Bacillus pumilus: one gene and its partner. The protein of the gene in region 2 interacts with the protein of the main gene of each other region in a pairwise test. Links are inferred from orthologs where the notes say so. Each region holds a gene or a part of one and is shown on either strand. Other genes may lie near its edges. The genes, in order: asd and def.

Evidence for each region.
Region 1: the proteins of def (region 2) and asd interact in binary tests that used the Escherichia coli proteins (3 or more experiments, as listed by UniProt). The link is inferred for Bacillus pumilus from one-to-one orthologs.

What each region holds. Positions count from the first base shown.
Region 1 is NZ_CP046128.1:1,574,697-1,583,081, forward strand. The notes cover bases 5,284-8,236. They hold asd (aspartate-semialdehyde dehydrogenase), read left to right. Parts: upstream 5,284-6,226; coding sequence 6,227-7,246; downstream 7,247-8,236. Other genes in these bases: dpaA (dipicolinic acid synthetase subunit A), read left to right, coding at 5,284-5,497; dpaB (dipicolinate synthase subunit B), read left to right, coding at 5,494-6,087; dapG (aspartate kinase), read left to right, coding at 7,339-8,236. Also shown: pnp (polyribonucleotide nucleotidyltransferase), read left to right, coding at 1-800; GKC25_RS07800 (polysaccharide deacetylase family protein), read left to right, coding at 915-1,868; GKC25_RS07805 (M16 family metallopeptidase), read left to right, coding at 1,902-3,131; GKC25_RS07810 (aminoglycoside phosphotransferase family protein), read left to right, coding at 3,205-4,128; GKC25_RS07815 (YlmC/YmxH family sporulation protein), read left to right, coding at 4,199-4,471; more of dpaA, read left to right, coding at 4,595-5,283; more of dapG, read left to right, coding at 8,237-8,385.
Region 2 is NZ_CP046128.1:1,472,548-1,480,958, reverse strand. Bases 4,767-7,745 are described here. They hold def (peptide deformylase), read right to left. Parts: upstream 6,508-7,745; coding sequence 6,025-6,507; downstream 4,767-6,024. Other genes in these bases: priA (primosomal protein N'), read right to left, coding at 6,523-7,745; fmt (methionyl-tRNA formyltransferase), read right to left, coding at 5,066-6,019; rsmB (16S rRNA (cytosine(967)-C(5))-methyltransferase RsmB), read right to left, coding at 4,767-5,079. Outside these bases: pknB (Stk1 family PASTA domain-containing Ser/Thr kinase), read right to left, coding at 1-1,882; GKC25_RS07310 (Stp1/IreP family PP2C-type Ser/Thr phosphatase), read right to left, coding at 1,876-2,646; 23S rRNA (adenine(2503)-C(2))-methyltransferase RlmN, read right to left, coding at 2,650-3,732; more of rsmB, read right to left, coding at 3,736-4,766; more of priA, read right to left, coding at 7,746-8,411. UniProt on the Escherichia coli protein: Removes the formyl group from the N-terminal Met of newly synthesized proteins. Requires at least a dipeptide for an efficient rate of reaction. N-terminal L-methionine is a prerequisite for activity but the enzyme has broad specificity at other positions.

The DNA of each region.
Region 1 (8,385 bases), 110 kb from region 2 along the record:
CACAAGCAAGTATTTGCGCAAGCACACTTGCGATGATGGATGCGGGTGTTCCAATTAAAGCACCAGTTGCAGGGATTGCAATGGGACTTGTGAAATCTGGTGAATACTACACAGTGCTGACAGACATTCAAGGAATGGAAGATGCACTTGGCGATATGGACTTTAAAGTTGCAGGTACATCAAAAGGTGTAACAGCGCTTCAAATGGATATCAAAATCGATGGTCTATCAAAAGACATCTTGGAAGAAGCTCTCCAACAAGCGAAAAAAGGAAGAATGGAAATCTTAGAAAGCATGCTCTCAACGATTCCTGCTTCTAGAGGAGAATTGTCTCGTTATGCACCAAAAATCTTAACGATGAAGATCAATCCTGATAAAATTCGTGATGTCATTGGACCAAGCGGTAAACAAATCAATAAAATCATTGAAGATACCGGTGTGAAAATCGATATTGAACAAGATGGTACAATCTTTATCTCTTCTACAGAAGAAGACATGAACCAAAAAGCGAAGAAAGTCATTGAAGATCTTGTGAGAGAAGTTGAAGTGGGGCAACTTTACTTAGGTAAAGTAAAACGCATTGAAAAATTCGGTGCTTTCCTTGAAATCTTCAGCGGCAAAGATGGACTTGTTCATATTTCTGAGCTTGCGCTTGACCGTGTAGGCAAAGTAGAAGATGTCGTGAAGATCGGCGATGAATTACTTGTCAAAGTCACTGAAATCGATAAACAAGGCCGTGTGAACCTTTCTCGCAAAGCTGTTTTACGTGAAGAAAAGGAAAAAGAAGAAAAACAGTCTTAATGAAATGTGTTAGAAGCCAGGTATCCGTACCAGGCTTCTTTCTTTTCTTGCGTTAACAATAGTTCTAGCTTGTTTCTCCCCATCATAATTTGTGATAAAGGGGAGGGACAGCCATTGAAAAAAACGTTACCATTCATTGTGTTTGTATTTTTACTGCTCGTGTCATATCAAACGATGAAGCAGCCGGCTGCTGTTACATATATTGAATCAATGAAAGAGCATGCTGAGGTTGCATCTGTTTCAAAAGATATTTTATATCAAGAGATTGAATCGAAGTCTTCTGACTATGAAGTGAAGGCGCAAAATGCTAAGATTGATAAAGTGTGGAAAAAGATGCCTGGTCTAAATGGACAGACAGTCAATATCGATGCCTCTTATGAAAAAATGAAAAAACAAGGGTCATTTGATGAAAAGCTGCTTGTTTTCAATGAAACAAAACCTTCTATTCATTTACACGAACTTGGTGCTGAGCCCATTTACAAGGGACATCCAGATAAAAAAATGAATGCTTTCCTCATCAACGTGGCTTGGGGTGACGAGCATTTAATCAAGATGTTAAAGACACTGGAAAAGCATCGGGTCAAGGCGACCTTTTTCTTAGAGGGCAAATGGGTGAAAAAAAGCACGGATCTTGCTAAAAAAATCGTGGCAGATGGTCATGAAATTGGAAACCATTCATACAATCACCCGGATATGCGCACACTGACAAGAGAACGAGCATTAGAGCAGATTACCAAAACGAATCGTCAAATTGAAGAATCCCTTGGAAAAAAACCGAAGTGGTTCGCCCCTCCTAGCGGCAGCTTTAAAGAAGAAACAGTGAAACTCGCTGCTGAAGAAGGAATGGAAACCATTATGTGGACGGTAGACACCATTGACTGGCAAAAACCGTCACCAGACATATTACAAAAACGGGTGCTTGGGAAAATCCACAATGGGGCGATGATATTAATGCATCCAACAGATTCGACGGCGAAAAGTCTTGACGTACTTATCACTCAAATCAAGGAAAGAGGATATGAATTAGGAACGGTTTCAGACCTCCTAAGTGAAAAAAGACATCCGTGATCCGATCTGTTTGTTGAATAGGAGGAGCAAAACTTGGTCAAAACGTATACATGCCAAAACGGAGTAAGAATTGTACTTGAAAACAATCCCACTGTAAGATCTGTCGCAATTGGCGTCTGGATTGGAACTGGTTCTAGACATGAGACACCAGAAATTAATGGAATCTCACACTTTCTGGAGCATATGTTCTTTAAAGGGACAAAGACGAGATCTGCACGTGATATCGCAGAATCCTTTGACCGCATTGGTGGTCAAGTGAATGCCTTTACGTCAAAAGAATACACTTGCTACTATGCAAAGGTGCTTGATTCACATGCTGGCTACGCCCTCGATGTATTAAGCGACATGTTCTTCCACTCCGCTTTTGATGAAGAAGAGCTGAAAAAAGAAAAAAATGTAGTCTATGAAGAAATCAAAATGTATGAGGATACACCTGATGATATCGTTCATGATCTGTTGAGCAAAGCGATTTATGGTGATCATTCTTTAGGGTTCCCGATTTTAGGAACAGAAGAAACACTTTCTACTTTTAACGGTGACTCTCTTAGAGCTTATATGGATGAATTCTACACGCCGGACCGCGTCGTCATCTCTGTTGCAGGGAATGTGGATGACACCTTTATTCGCGAGGTTGAAAAATTGTTCGGTTCATATGAAACGAAAGGGAAAAAACAGCCTTTAGAAGCGCCGCAATTTCACTATGACAAGCTCACACGCAAAAAGGAAACAGAGCAAGCGCATCTATGCATGGGCTTTAATGGCCTCCCAGCTGGAGATAAAGGCATCTATGACTTAATCGTCTTAAACAATGTTCTTGGCGGAAGCATGAGCAGCCGCTTGTTCCAGGATGTAAGAGAAGACAAAGGACTCGCTTATTCCGTTTTCAGCTATCACAGTTCATTTGCAGATAACGGCATGCTGACGATTTATGGCGGGACTGGAGCGAAGCAGTTAAACCTGCTCTCTGAAACCATCTTACAAACATTAGACGTCTTAAAACGTGAGGGAATCACGCAAAAAGAGCTTGAAAACTCTAAGGAGCAAATGAAAGGGAACCTCATGCTCAGCCTTGAAAGCACAAACAGCAAGATGAGCCGAAACGGTAAAAATGAACTGCTCCTTGGCAAACATCGTACACTCGATGAAATTATTGACGAAATCAACCACGTCACATTAGACGGCGTGAATAACTTATCAAAACGAATCTTTACAGAAGATTATGCGCTCTCGCTTATTAGTCCGACGGGTGATCAGCCATCATAATGTAAACAACACGGCAGGCTTCTAAGAGGTCTGCCGTTTTATTGTATATAAAGAAGAAAGGAGCACTGCTTTCATGGAACATGAAAAACTGAAACGCCTCTCTCCGCTTCTGACACAAGCCATCTCCTTTCAGCCGATGACATCTGGCTTTTCAGGAAACCGTACTTATCTCGTCACAACATCCTCTAGTGAAAAGCTAGTGCTCAAGCTATCAAACCTCAAAACGTATTCCAGCTTTAAAAGAAAAGCGTCAGTTCAGCGAAAGTTAAAAGATCGAGGGCTTCTATGTTCTGAAGTGATGGAGATTGGAATGAGTGCTGAATTTAACTGTACCTATCGTATTTTCTCCTTGATTGAAGGAGAGAATGCTAGAGCATCCATCCATCTGCTCACAAATGAAGAGCAGTATGAAATCGGAAGGCGGGCAGGCAGAGAGCTGAGTTTCATGCATACATGTCACGCACCTTCTCATGTCGCGCCATGGGATGAGAGAGTCATGGCGAAACATGAACGGTATGTACATACCTATCAATCAAGTGGAGTAACTTTTGCTCAAGATCAATTCGTATTAGATTTTATCAAATCACATGTTGATGCGGTAAAGGCGAGACCGAACCAGTTCCAGCATGATGATTTTCATTTAGGGAATATCATCATTCAAGGAGGTGAGTATGCCGGCGTGATTGATTTTGATCAATCTGACTGGGGTGACCCGGTTCATGACTTTTATAAATTGTCCTTATTTAGTCGAGAAAGCAGTGTTCCGTTTTCAGCAGGACAACTGGATCACTATGTAAGTACGCAGGCTACAGACGATTTTTGGCTTCTTTTTTCCATCTATACAGCAATGAGCTGCTTTTCTTCTATTGTATGGACGCTTTCTTATGACCCTGAACATGTAAAAGATATGGTGAACCGAGTGGAGAGAATGCTGGCAGACCATGATCGCTTTCATCTACTGAAACCAGCTTGGTATTCAAATTGGCATCATTCATAACTTGAAAAAGCGGGACGGTCTATTTCTTCTTGTGGCTGCATATATGATACGGAAGGGAAGTGATGCGATTTTGAGGCTAAGTGAGCTGTCAGGAAAAGAGATCGTCGATATCAAAAGAGCGGAGCGGCTTGGCGTGCTTGGACAAACCGACCTTGAAATCAATGAACAGGACGGTCAAATAACAGCACTCATCATACCTTCGGTGAAGTGGTTTGGCTTTCGAAAGCAAGGAAATGACATCCGCGTCCCGTGGAATCACATTCAAAAAATAGGATCAGATATGATCATTCTCGATGTGCCTGAAGCACTTCAGCCACCCGGAGAAAAAGAGCATCCATCATAAATGGGTGCTCTTTTTCTTTTCTCTCTCCGATTTGTTCACAGGCTGAATCCTCTCCTCATATGCTAGAAGGGAGATTCAGAAAATATTACAGACTTTTTTAAATAAAGAAGGTGAACGGTCAGTATGTTGAGCGGTTTAACGGTTGCGGTGATCGGGGGAGATGCAAGGCAGCTTGAAATTATTCGCAAGCTGTCACAGCAGCATGCCAAAGTGTTTTTGGTTGGATTTGATCAGCTGGATCACGGATTTATCGGTGCTGAAAAGCTGAAAATGTCAGAACTTCCATTCGAACAGGTAGACAGTATGATCCTGCCAGTATCAGGGGCAACGGATGAAGGTGTTGTTGCGACAGTTTTCTCAAATGAGCAGGTTTTGCTGGAAGCAACATATTTAGAAAGAACCCCTGCCCATTGTACCTTGTACTCAGGTATTTCTAATACGTACTTAGACAATCTGGCAAAGCAGGTGAACCGAAAACTTGTGAAGCTGTTTGAGCGAGATGATATTGCCATATATAACTCTATTCCAACAGTTGAAGGGATTATCATGATGGCCATTCAGCAAACGGATTATACGATTCATGGATCACGTGTTGCTGTTCTCGGGCTCGGAAGAACAGGACTCACCATTGCCCGCACATTTCGGGCACTCGGTGCGGACGTAAAAGTAGGGGCAGCAGATACAGCTCATTTAGCGCGGGCCTTTGAAATGGGAATTGATCCATTTTCAATGGACCGGTTAAAAGAAGAAGTAACGGATGTAGATATCATCATCAATACCATTCCAAGCCTTGTATTAGATTCATCTGTCATCGTCAGCATGACACCAAAGACACTCATTTTGGATATCGCCTCCCGCCCAGGAGGAACAGACTTTGACTTTGCACAAAAACACGGAGTGAAGGCGCTTCTTGCACCAGGACTCCCGGGTATTGTTGCACCAAAGACAGCAGGGCAAATCATTGCAAAAGTGCTTTCTGGGCTCTTATGTGAACTTGCAGAGGAAAAAAGGGGGATGGAATCATGACAACATTAAAAGGGAAAAGAATCGGCTTTGGCTTAACTGGTTCCCACTGTACGTACGAAGCTGTTTATCCGCAAATCGAAGCACTTGTAAAAGAAGGAGCAGAAGTGCGTCCAGTGGTGTCATATACGGTCCAGAGTACGAATACAAGATTCGGAGATGGGGCTGACTGGATTGAGCGGATTGAGAAGCTGACTGGCTTTAAGGCGATTGACTCAATCGTTAAAGCAGAGCCGCTCGGACCTAAGCTGCCACTTGATTGTATGGTCATTGCTCCATTAACAGGGAACTCGATGGCGAAATTCGCAAATGCCCTGACAGACAGCCCTGTTTTAATGGCTGCAAAAGCAACCATTCGAAATCATCGTCCTGTCGTTTTAGGAATTTCAACAAATGATGCGCTAGGCTTAAATGGTACAAATCTGATGAGGCTGATGTCGACAAAGAATATTTTCTTTATTCCATTTGGCCAAGATGATCCATTTAAAAAACCGACCTCCATGGTCGCAAACATGGATTTGCTTTCTCAAACAGTAGAAGAGGCGCTCCAGCATAGACAAATTCAGCCGATTTTAATTGGAGCAAACGAATAATAGATTCACTAGAAAATCATGAAAGATTCAAAAAAGATGCTTCAAGCCTTGCTTTTCTATGGTAAAATAAAATGTAAAAAGTCATAGGATGGCCATCCGAAAGAAAAGAATCATGGATGGGTCGGAAGGAGTTTTACTGATGGGAAGAGGATTGCATGTAGCTGTAGTTGGAGCGACTGGAGCTGTCGGTCAACAAATGTTAAAAACACTAGCTGACAGAGATTTTGAAATGGATACACTGACTCTACTATCCTCAAAACGTTCTGCTGGAACAAAAGTGACATTCAGAGGTCAAGAGTATACCGTTCAGGAAGCAACACCTGAAAGCTTTGAAGGAGTGAACATTGCATTATTCAGTGCTGGAGGAAATGTTTCCAAGGCGCTAGCTCCTGAAGCAGTCAAACGAGGTGCGATTGTTGTAGACAACACAAGTGCTTTTCGTATGGACGAAAACATCCCTCTTGTCGTACCAGAGGTAAACGAAAAAGACTTGCATGACCATCAAGGAATCATTGCAAACCCTAACTGTTCAACGATTCAAATGGTAGCGGCATTAGAACCGCTTCGTCAGGCGTATGGCATGAAAAAAGTCATCGTGTCCACTTACCAAGCCGTATCAGGTGCAGGACATGAAGCCATTGACGAACTATACAGCCAATCACAAGCCATTTTAAATAAAGAAGATGTAAAGCCGGAAGTCATGCCTTATCAAATTGCATTTAATGCGATTCCGCAAATTGATAAATTCCAAGACAATGGCTATACATTTGAAGAAATGAAAATGATCAACGAAACGAAAAAAATCATGCATATGCCAGAGCTAGAAGTAGCGGCAACATGTGTGAGACTTCCAATTGAAACAGGACATTCAGAATCTGTCTACGTCGAACTAGAATCAAATGACGCAACAGTTGACGACATTAAGTCAATTCTTAAAGATGCACCAGGCATTACACTGCAAGATGATCCGTCTCAGCAAATTTATCCAATGCCTGCAGATGCTGTTGGAAAAAACGACGTATTTGTCGGCCGCATTCGGAAAGATTTGGACCGTCCAAACGGGTTCCATATGTGGATTGTATCTGATAACCTGCTAAAAGGCGCTGCATGGAACTCAGTTCAAATTGCAGAAAGCTTAAAAGCATTAAAATTAGTTTAACATTCAATGGATGATGAGGACGAACAGAAGAGAGTTAGGCATCTTTCGCCTGCTCTCTTCTGTTACGTCAGAATGAACTTGGAGTGAAAACAGTGAAAATAATTGTCCAAAAATTTGGCGGTACATCTGTCAAAGATGATCAAGGTAGAAAAAGGGCACTTGCACATATCTTATCGGCAAAAGAGAAAGGCTATAAGTCGGTTGTCGTCGTTTCCGCAATGGGACGAAAAGGCGACCCTTATGCGACAGATACGCTGCTTGGTCTGCTTTACGGCAGCGCGCAGCATATGACAAATCGAGAAAAAGACTTGCTCGTTTCCTGCGGAGAGAATATTTCAGCTGTTGTGTTTTCAAGTATGCTGAATGAAAACGGGCTAAAGGCTGTAGCAATGACAGGCGCACAGGCGGGCTTTGTGACAGATAAGGAGCATACGAGTGCGAAAATTATTGATATGAAGTGTGAACGTCTCGAGGCGGCACTGTCTGAACATGATGTTGTCGTTGTTGCTGGGTTCCAAGGAGCTGCGAAAAATGGGGACGTGACCACAATCGGACGAGGCGGCAGTGATACGTCCGCAGCTGCTTTAGGTGCTGCATTACAGGCAGACTTCATTGATATTTTTACAGATGTAGAAGGCGTCATGACAGCAGATCCCCGCATTGTTGAAAATGCAAAGCCGCTCAGAGTCGTGACATATACGGAAATTTGCAACCTTGCATATCAAGGGGCGAAAGTCATTCACCCGAGAGCTGTCGAAATTGCGATGCAAGCAAAAGTACCAATGAGGGTCCGTTCAACATACTCTGATGATGAGGGCACACTCGTCACGTCACACTACTCAGATAAAATGAGCCATGATGTGTACGACCGCCTCATTACGGGTATTGCACATGTCAATGATGTGACGCAAATCAAGGTCCCGGCAAAAGAAGGGCAGTACAGCGTCCAAACAGAGGTCTTCAAGGCTATGGCTAACGCACAAATCAGTGTCGACTTCTTCAACATTACACCGAGTGAGATTGTGTATACAGTGACAGGTGCAATGACTGAAAAGGCAACGTCAATTCTAAAAGATCTTGGCTATACGCCAATTGTGACAACAAATTGTGCAAAAGTATCAGCTGTTGGCGCAGGCATC
Region 2 (8,411 bases):
TTTGACCTGGTTCAATCTTAAACTTAATGGTCCGCTCAGTCGGCGCAGTGATTGTAAAGCTTTCATATGAATCAGAGATGCTATGCTCCGCATCATCAATGGAAATTTGGACATTCATCTCCTGCCCTTCCGTTTCTGGTTCATAAGGAATCGCAATCTTTTCAGTCACCGTTTTGGCTGGTTTTTCCTTCGGTCCAAGAGAGAATGTAATCTTAACCGTATCACCTGGTTTAACAGCAGTTCCTGCTCCTGGTTCCTGCTTCATGACCTCGCCTTTTGGCACATCGTCAGAATGCGCTTCTTTTTCATCAAGCTTTAATCCGTTATCCTCTAAATAATTCGATGCCGCCTGCTTACTATACGTCGTTAAATCACGTAATGTAATATCGGCAGGACCTATGCTGACAGTCAACGTGACTTCCTCATCTGCTGCTACAAGCTCTGTATTCGCTGATGGATTCTGTTCCATGACAATCCCAGATTCGGTGTCATTATCATTCACTTCCTCCACAACGACCTGTTTAAACCCTTTTTTCTCTAATATTTCTTTTGCTTTATCGACCTTTTCGCCTGTAACATCAGGTAATTCGGTCTTTTCCTTGCCAGTACTTTCGTAAAGCTGAATCTCTGTTCCTTCTTTGACCTTTGTGCCGATTTTCGGATCTGTTTTGACGACGAGACCTTTTTCAATTTTCTCATCAGCGATCTCTATTGACTCCGAAGCGACGGTAAACCCAGCTTTCTTCAAGGCATCTTCTGCTTTTTCAACCGTCATGCCAGATACATCTGTGACTTCCACATCTTTTGGAAAAAGCAGCCCTGGAAACACAGTGATGGCTAAAATTGTCGCAGCAGTCAATATAAATAAGATGGATGCCACAATCCATGGCCATTTTTTTCGTTTCTTTTTCGGCTTTTGTTTCTCTTTTTTCTTCGGTTTTTGAGCCGGGTGGACAGCTGTTTTTTCATTGTCTTGATCGATTAGATGATCTTGAATGATTGGGATCGCTTTCGTTGCTTCATGGTCTTCTTCAATGACAAAGCGTTTTTCTTTTAATCTGGCTGGATCGAAAGCGGTTTTTAAGTCTTTTTGCATTTCAGATGCATCTTCATATCGATAAAATGGATCTTTGGCCATCGCCTTTAAAATGATGTTTTCCACGCTTTGTGGAACAGAAGGATTCCATCTCCTCACAGATGGAGGCTCTGATTGCAAATGCTTCAGTGCGACACTGACAGCCGATTCCCCTTCAAATGGCATGCGTCCTGAGATGAGTTCATAAAGCACAATCCCAAGCGAATAGATGTCTGACTTTTTCGTTGCAAGACCTCCGCGTGCTTGTTCTGGAGACAAATAGTGCACGGAGCCTAGGACAGAATTTGTATGGGTAATGGTCGCTGAGCTGAGTGCCATGGCAATCCCAAAATCAGTGACTTTGATATTCCCCATATTGTCTATTAATATATTGTGAGGCTTAATGTCACGGTGGACGAGCTGTTTCGCATGGGCTTCTTCCATCGCCGCAACGACTTGCTCCATGATGCGAACGGCTTCTTTCGGATGAAGCGGGCCATTGGCGTGTATGTATTCTTTCAGCGTCATCCCCTCGACATATTCCATGACAATATAATAAATGTCATCTTCTTCCCCTACATCGTAGATGCTGACAATATTCGAATGATCTAAGCTTGCAGCTGATTGCGCTTCCCGCCGGAATCGTCTAATAAAATCATCATCGCTCGCAAAGTCAAACCGCAAAATTTTAATCGCTACTTCGCGATCTAAAATCATATCCTCCGCCAAATAGACGTTTGCCATTCCGCCTCCGCCTATGACGCGAAGAATCTGATAACGGCCGCTGATCCTTTTTCCGATCAACACTTGCTGTCACCCTCCTCTGGCTGGGAGGAGATTTCTAACAGTACTGCTGTAATGTTATCTTCACCGCCGTTGTCATTCGCTGTTTGAATTAACTCTGTTACTTTTTCATCTGGTGCGTTCGTTTGCGTTAAAATATGAATCAAATTCTCTTCTTCTACTTTATTCGATAGACCATCTGAGCAAAGCAGGATTTGATCTCCTGGGTCCACTTCAAAGGTGCGTGCATCAATTTGAACACGTTTATCTGTTCCTAATGCTTTCGTGAGCACATTTTTTCTTGGATGATATTCTGCATCCGCTTTTGAAATTTCACCTGTTTTCACAAGTTCATTCACAAGTGAATGATCATCCGTTAATTGGGTCAGCGCTCCTTCTCTTAGCAGGTAGCAGCGGCTGTCTCCAATATGCGCAATTGTGACCGTTTGCAAATGAACGAGCGCACACACAATGGTCGTCCCCATTCCTTGGCACTCCTCATTGTTTTTCGCATGTTCATATACTTGGTCATTAATGTCACTGATTTTTGAGATTAACCAGCTTTCTTGATCGGCTGGCTTTTCTGGAATTGAAGATGTTTTTTCCCAGTATTCTTTCAAAGAAGAGACTGCCATCTTGCTGGCGACATCACCAGCAAGATGACCTCCCATGCCGTCTGCTACAACAGCGAGAAGTGAGTCTTCTTTTGCTTCAAAAATACCTGCATCATCTTCATTATGCTGACGGACTTTTCCTGTATCGGTAAGAAAGGCTGCCCTTATCAACATTCGTCACCTCGTCTCTTCCTGACGCTCCTTCGCTCTTAGCTGACCGCAAGCAGCATCAATGTCATGGCCTTGCTCTCGTCTAATCGTTACGTTTACGCCGCGTTCTTTCAGCGTTTTTTCAAATAGGAAGATTTGTTCTCTAGGTGTTCTCACATAATCTCTCTCTGGTACATAGTTCACCGGAATGAGGTTTACGTGGCACTTGATTCCTTTTAATAGGTCTGCAAGTTCTTCCGCATGGTGAACTTGATCATTTACTCCGCCAAACAGGCCGTATTCAAAGCTGACACGTCTACCCGTCTTTTGAATGTAGTATTCAATGGCTTCCATTAATTTTGGCAGCTTATATGCCTTATTGATCGGCATCAGGCGGCTTCTGATCTCTGTGTTCGGTGCGTGCAGAGATACAGCAAAGTTGATTTGCATTTGCTCATCAGCGAATTGATAGATCTTTGGAATGATTCCGCTTGTCGAAACTGTAATATGACGTGCACCAATATTTAAGCCGTTGTCATGGTTGATGATTTTAAGGAAGGCAAGCATTTCTTCAAAGTTATCAAACGGTTCGCCAATTCCCATGATGACAACAGAGCTGACCCTCTCATCTGTTTCGTCAAGTGCCTGCTGCACTTTTAATACTTGTGCAACGATTTCTCCCGCTTCAAGGTTTCGTTTTAAACCGCCAAGTGTAGATGCACAGAATGTACAGCCAATTCTACAGCCAACCTGAGTTGTGACACAGACAGAGTTTCCATATTCGTGACGCATAAGCACTGTTTCAATTGTATAGCCATCATGCAGTTCAAATAAAAACTTGATCGTTCCGTCCTGAGACGTTTGTTTGATCACGGTTTTTAAAGTTGTGATAGTAAATTGATCTTTTAATTTTTCTCTTAAATCTTTGGAGAGGTTAGACATTTCATCAAAGGATGTCACACGTTTCTCATAAAGCCACTCAAAAATTTGAGCTGCGCGGAAAGGCTTTTCGTCTTGTTCTTTTAACCATTCTTTCATTTCGTGAAGCTCAAATGAATAAATCGACGGCATATCTGTTTTCAGTTCTTTTCTTACTTTTTGTTCTGTCATTTTTTATCCCTTCTTTCTCATGCTGCAAATAAAGAAACCATCTGTTCCGAAATAATGAGGAAGAATTTGTACACTTCCGTTTTGAACAAACGGAGCAACCTGCTCAGGCAGCCGTTCATTAAGAGATAGATCGGGTTCGAAGTCTTGGTGTTCTTGTAAAAACGCATGAATCACTTGTTGATTTTCTGTTGGGTCCATTGTACATGTACTATATACAAGGGTTCCGCCAGGCTTTAAAAGCGGAGCTGCTTCTTTTAAAATTGCCTGCTGAATAGCAGCAAGCCTTGCTGAGTCTTCTGGAGACTTAGTATATTTCATATCTGGTTTTCGTCTGATGACGCCAAAACCAGAACACGGCGCATCAATCAGAATACGGTCAAATGAAGCTTCGCTGTAATAGTCTTTCGCTTTCCTCGCATCAAGCGCTTTTGCCTCAATCTGAGTAAGGTTCAGGCGTTTTGCTGCTTGTTTGATGAGTTTCACTTTGTGTTCATGTAAATCAAGTGAAACAATTTGTCCTTCGTCGTTCATACGCTCTGCGATATGTGTTGATTTTCCGCCTGGAGCCGCACAGGCGTCAAGCACTGTTTCTCCCGGCTGAGGGTCTAGTGCTCTTGCGACAAGCATTGAGCTTTCATCTTGAATGGTCACATAGCCTTCTTGAAAAGAAGGGGTTGAAACGATGGACCCTTTCATCAGCTTGAGTGCATCTTCAGATAAGTCGCCGAGCTCCGTTTCGATTCCAGCATCCAGCAGTTCTTGCTGCAATGCCGCGCGGCCGGTTTTCATTCGATTGACACGGAGGGTTTGCTTTGGCGGTACTAAATGAATGCGGCACATGCTTTCTGCCGCTTCAAATCCGTACGACTGAACCCATTCCTGCACGAGCCATAATGGGTGGCTTGTCTCAATTGAAAGCCGCTTGACCGGATCTTTGATGTCATCAAAAGCCGGAACACCTTCTCTTTGCACGGAACGAAGAACGCCGTTCACAAGTGAAGAAATGCCCTTGTGCCCTCTCTTTTTCGTTAGCTCAACTGCTTCATGGATGGCTGCACGGTCTGGAATCTTTTCAAGGTAGACCATTTGATAAAGAGACATTCGCAAAAGCTGCATGACCCATGAAGCCACCTTTTGCGGTTTTTTCACAAATGGTGCCAGCATATAATCTAATGCCAGCTTATTTTGCAGTGTACCGTACACAAGCTCTGTTAAGAGCGGTTTGTCCTGATCTGCCAAGTCTTTGTCTTTCATGACTGACTGCAAAAGCAAATTACTGTAAGCTTGGTTTTGTTCAAGTTTGATTAAAGCGTCCAGCGCTACTTCTCTCACATTACTTTTCTTCATTCATTAACCCTAATTTCTGTCCAATTTCGATATTTGCGCCTCTTAAGAAGTCTTCGCCGCTCATTTTTTTCTTACCAGCTGGCTGCACACCTGTTAATAAAAGGCCTTGCTTATTCCCAGTTCCAATGACCGGACCTTCTTTTTGAAGCTCAATCACTTTCCCAGGTTCTTCTTGCACTTGAAGTGGAACTTTTTTCGCTTCCCATACTTTTAGATGAGCCCCGTTCCATTCAGTATAGGCAACTGGCCATGGATTTAAGCCGCGAACTTGGTTGTAAAGCTCTTCTCCGGTCTTTGTCCAGTCTAACCTTTCTTGCTCTCGCTTTATATTAGGTGCGTACGTTGCCGCTTCTTCATTTTGCGGAATTGGAGAAATAGATCCGCTCAGAACATTTGGCACAGTATCTTTCAGCAATGCGGCGCCTGCTACACTTAATTTGTCATGTAATGTACCGACATTGTCTAATTCGTCGATTTCTACTTCTACTTTACTGATCATGTCCCCTGCATCGAGTCGTTCCACCATGTACATGATGGTGACGCCTGTTTTCTTTTTACCTTGAAGGATCGCATAATGGATCGGCGCGCCGCCTCTTAGTTCTGGCAGCAGTGAGGCATGAACATTGATACAGCCAAACTGAGGTTCATCCAGTAATCGTTTTGGTAGAATTTGTCCAAATGCCGCCGTTACAATTAAATCGGGCTTTAATGAAAGCACTTTATCAATTTCTTCATCAAGACGCACCTTTTCAGGCTGCAGTACAGGAATGCCGTGCTTTAAGGCTTCTACTTTCACAGGAGGCGGTGTGAGTACTCGTTTTCTGCCTTTTGGGCGATCTGGCTGCGTGACGACCCCGACAACTTCGTATCCTTCTGTTATGAGTGTTTGCAGCACAGGTACTGAGAAATCAGGGGTTCCCATAAATACAATACGTGCCATTTTCTTCACCCTTCCATTTCCGCAAGTTCTTTTTCTGTATAGGTTTGAATGGTTTTCGACGTGAATAATATGCCGTCTAAATGATCAATTTCGTGCAATAAGGCTCTTGCTAAAAATCCTTCTGCTTCTATTGTAAATGGTTTGCCTTTCTTATCAAAGGCTTTTACCTTCACATAGCTCGGTCTTTCTACTGTGCCATATAAAGATGGAAAGCTCAGGCAGCCTTCAATATCTGTTTGACTTCCTTTCACTTCAAGAACCTCGGGATTCACTAAATCAATTCTGCCAGGTTCTTCTCCGATATCGACAACAGCCATTCTTTGTGAAATGCCGATTTGTGGTGCTGCTAGTCCGACTCCATCTAGCTCAAGCATTGTATCATACATATCATCAAGCAGTTTTTTGAGCTTTTTATCGAACGTATCAACAGGCTCTGCCTTTTGTTCAAGTACTTCTGCCGGATGTATGACTATTGGTTTTACTGCCACTTAAAGCCCTCCGTTTTACATCATCATATATGGATTCATATCTATTGAAATCATCAATTGTTTTTGTTCCATTTCCTTTTGATAATGATCTTGTATTTTCCGTAGTAAACTTGCCAGTTCATTTTCCCTTTTGTATTTTATCACGCATTGATATCGATATCTATCTTTGATCTTAGCGATTGGTGATGCAGCCGGACCAAGGATTCTTGTATTCGGTGCACAGTTCATTTTTAGGAACTGGACAATTTGATCAGTGACATGCGCTGCCTTCGTCACTTCCTCGTGTGATACCGTCACCATTGCCAAATAGTAATACGGCGGATAGGACTGGTGGCGGCGATGCAGCATCTCCTGTTCATAAAAGGCTTCATAGTCATGCTGCTTCGTTAATTCAATACTATAGTGAGAAGGCGTATACGATTGAATGATCACAGAACCCGCTTTTTCATGACGTCCTGCCCTGCCGCTGACCTGCGTGAGAAGCTGAAATGTTTTTTCACTTGAACGAAAATCAGGAATATGAAGAGACGTATCCGCACTGAGAACACCAACAAGTGTGACATCTGGGAAATCTAGCCCTTTTGCTATCATCTGCGTCCCGAGCAAAATGTCCGCTTCTTTATTGCCAAAAGACGTGAGGAGCTTTTCGTGAGCACCTTTACGAGACGTTGTATCCACATCCATTCGGATCACTCTTGCCTCAGGCAGTACTTTTGTAAGCTCTTCTTCTACACGCTGCGTACCCGTCCCAAAATAGCGAATATGCTCACTATGGCATTCTGGACATTCAGCAGGCACCGGTGCTTCGTGCCCGCAATAATGGCATTTCAGCCGTTTTTGATAGCGGTGATAGGTGAGAGAAATTTCGCAATGAGGACATTGCTCCACATATCCGCAATCACGGCACATCACAAAGGATGAATAGCCCCTTTTATTCAGAAATAAGACGGCTTGTTCTTTTCTTTCAAGCACTTCCTTTAATCTGAGCATTAATTCTTCTGAAAACATGGACCTGTTGCCATTTCTCAATTCTTCTCTCATATCAATTAACGAAACGTGCGGCAGCTGCTGCTGGTTGACGCGGTTTTTGAGCGCCAGCAATGTAAACACGCCTTTTTTCGCACGCGCATAGGTTTCAAGTGAAGGGGTTGCACTGCCTAATACGACTGGGCATCGATGCCTTCTGGCTCGTTCAATGGCGACATCCTTGGCATGATAACGAGGCATTTCTTCTTGTTTATAAGAAGATTCATGCTCTTCATCTATGATAATCATGCCTAGATTTTCAAATGGAGCGAAAACAGCAGATCTCGCGCCCACGACAAGCTTGACTTCCTTGCGGTGGATTTTCCGCCATTCATCATATTTTTCCCCTGTCGATAAGCCGCTGTGAAGTACAGCCACATTTGAGCCGAATCGTTCTTTAAACCGCTGAACCATTTGAGGGGTTAACGAGATTTCAGGAACGAGGACGATCGCTTCTTTTCCTTTTTGAAGGGCATGATCAATCGTCTGCAAGTATATTTCCGTTTTACCGCTTCCTGTCACCCCGTGCAGCAGAAAGGTTTCATGCCGGTCATCACTGACTGCTTGATGAATATGTTTTGCCGCTTCTGCTTGTTCTGGCATGAGATCAAGTGAAGCAGATGGTGTAAACGCCCGGTCACGATAAGGATCACGGTAGACCTCTTCATAGCTTTCTGTTAGCAGCCCTTCTTGAATAAAGGTTTTAAGCGTTTGAGAACTCGCGCCTGTTTGCTGCTGCAAGTCTTTCGCTAAAAAGGCCGTCTCACTCGCTTGAAGCAAAAAGGAGAGCAGTGCCTTTTGTTTCACCGCATTTTTCTTAAGCTGCTGTTGTTTTTCTTCAAGCTTATCTTTCGATACAGCTAGATGGAGCATGCGTA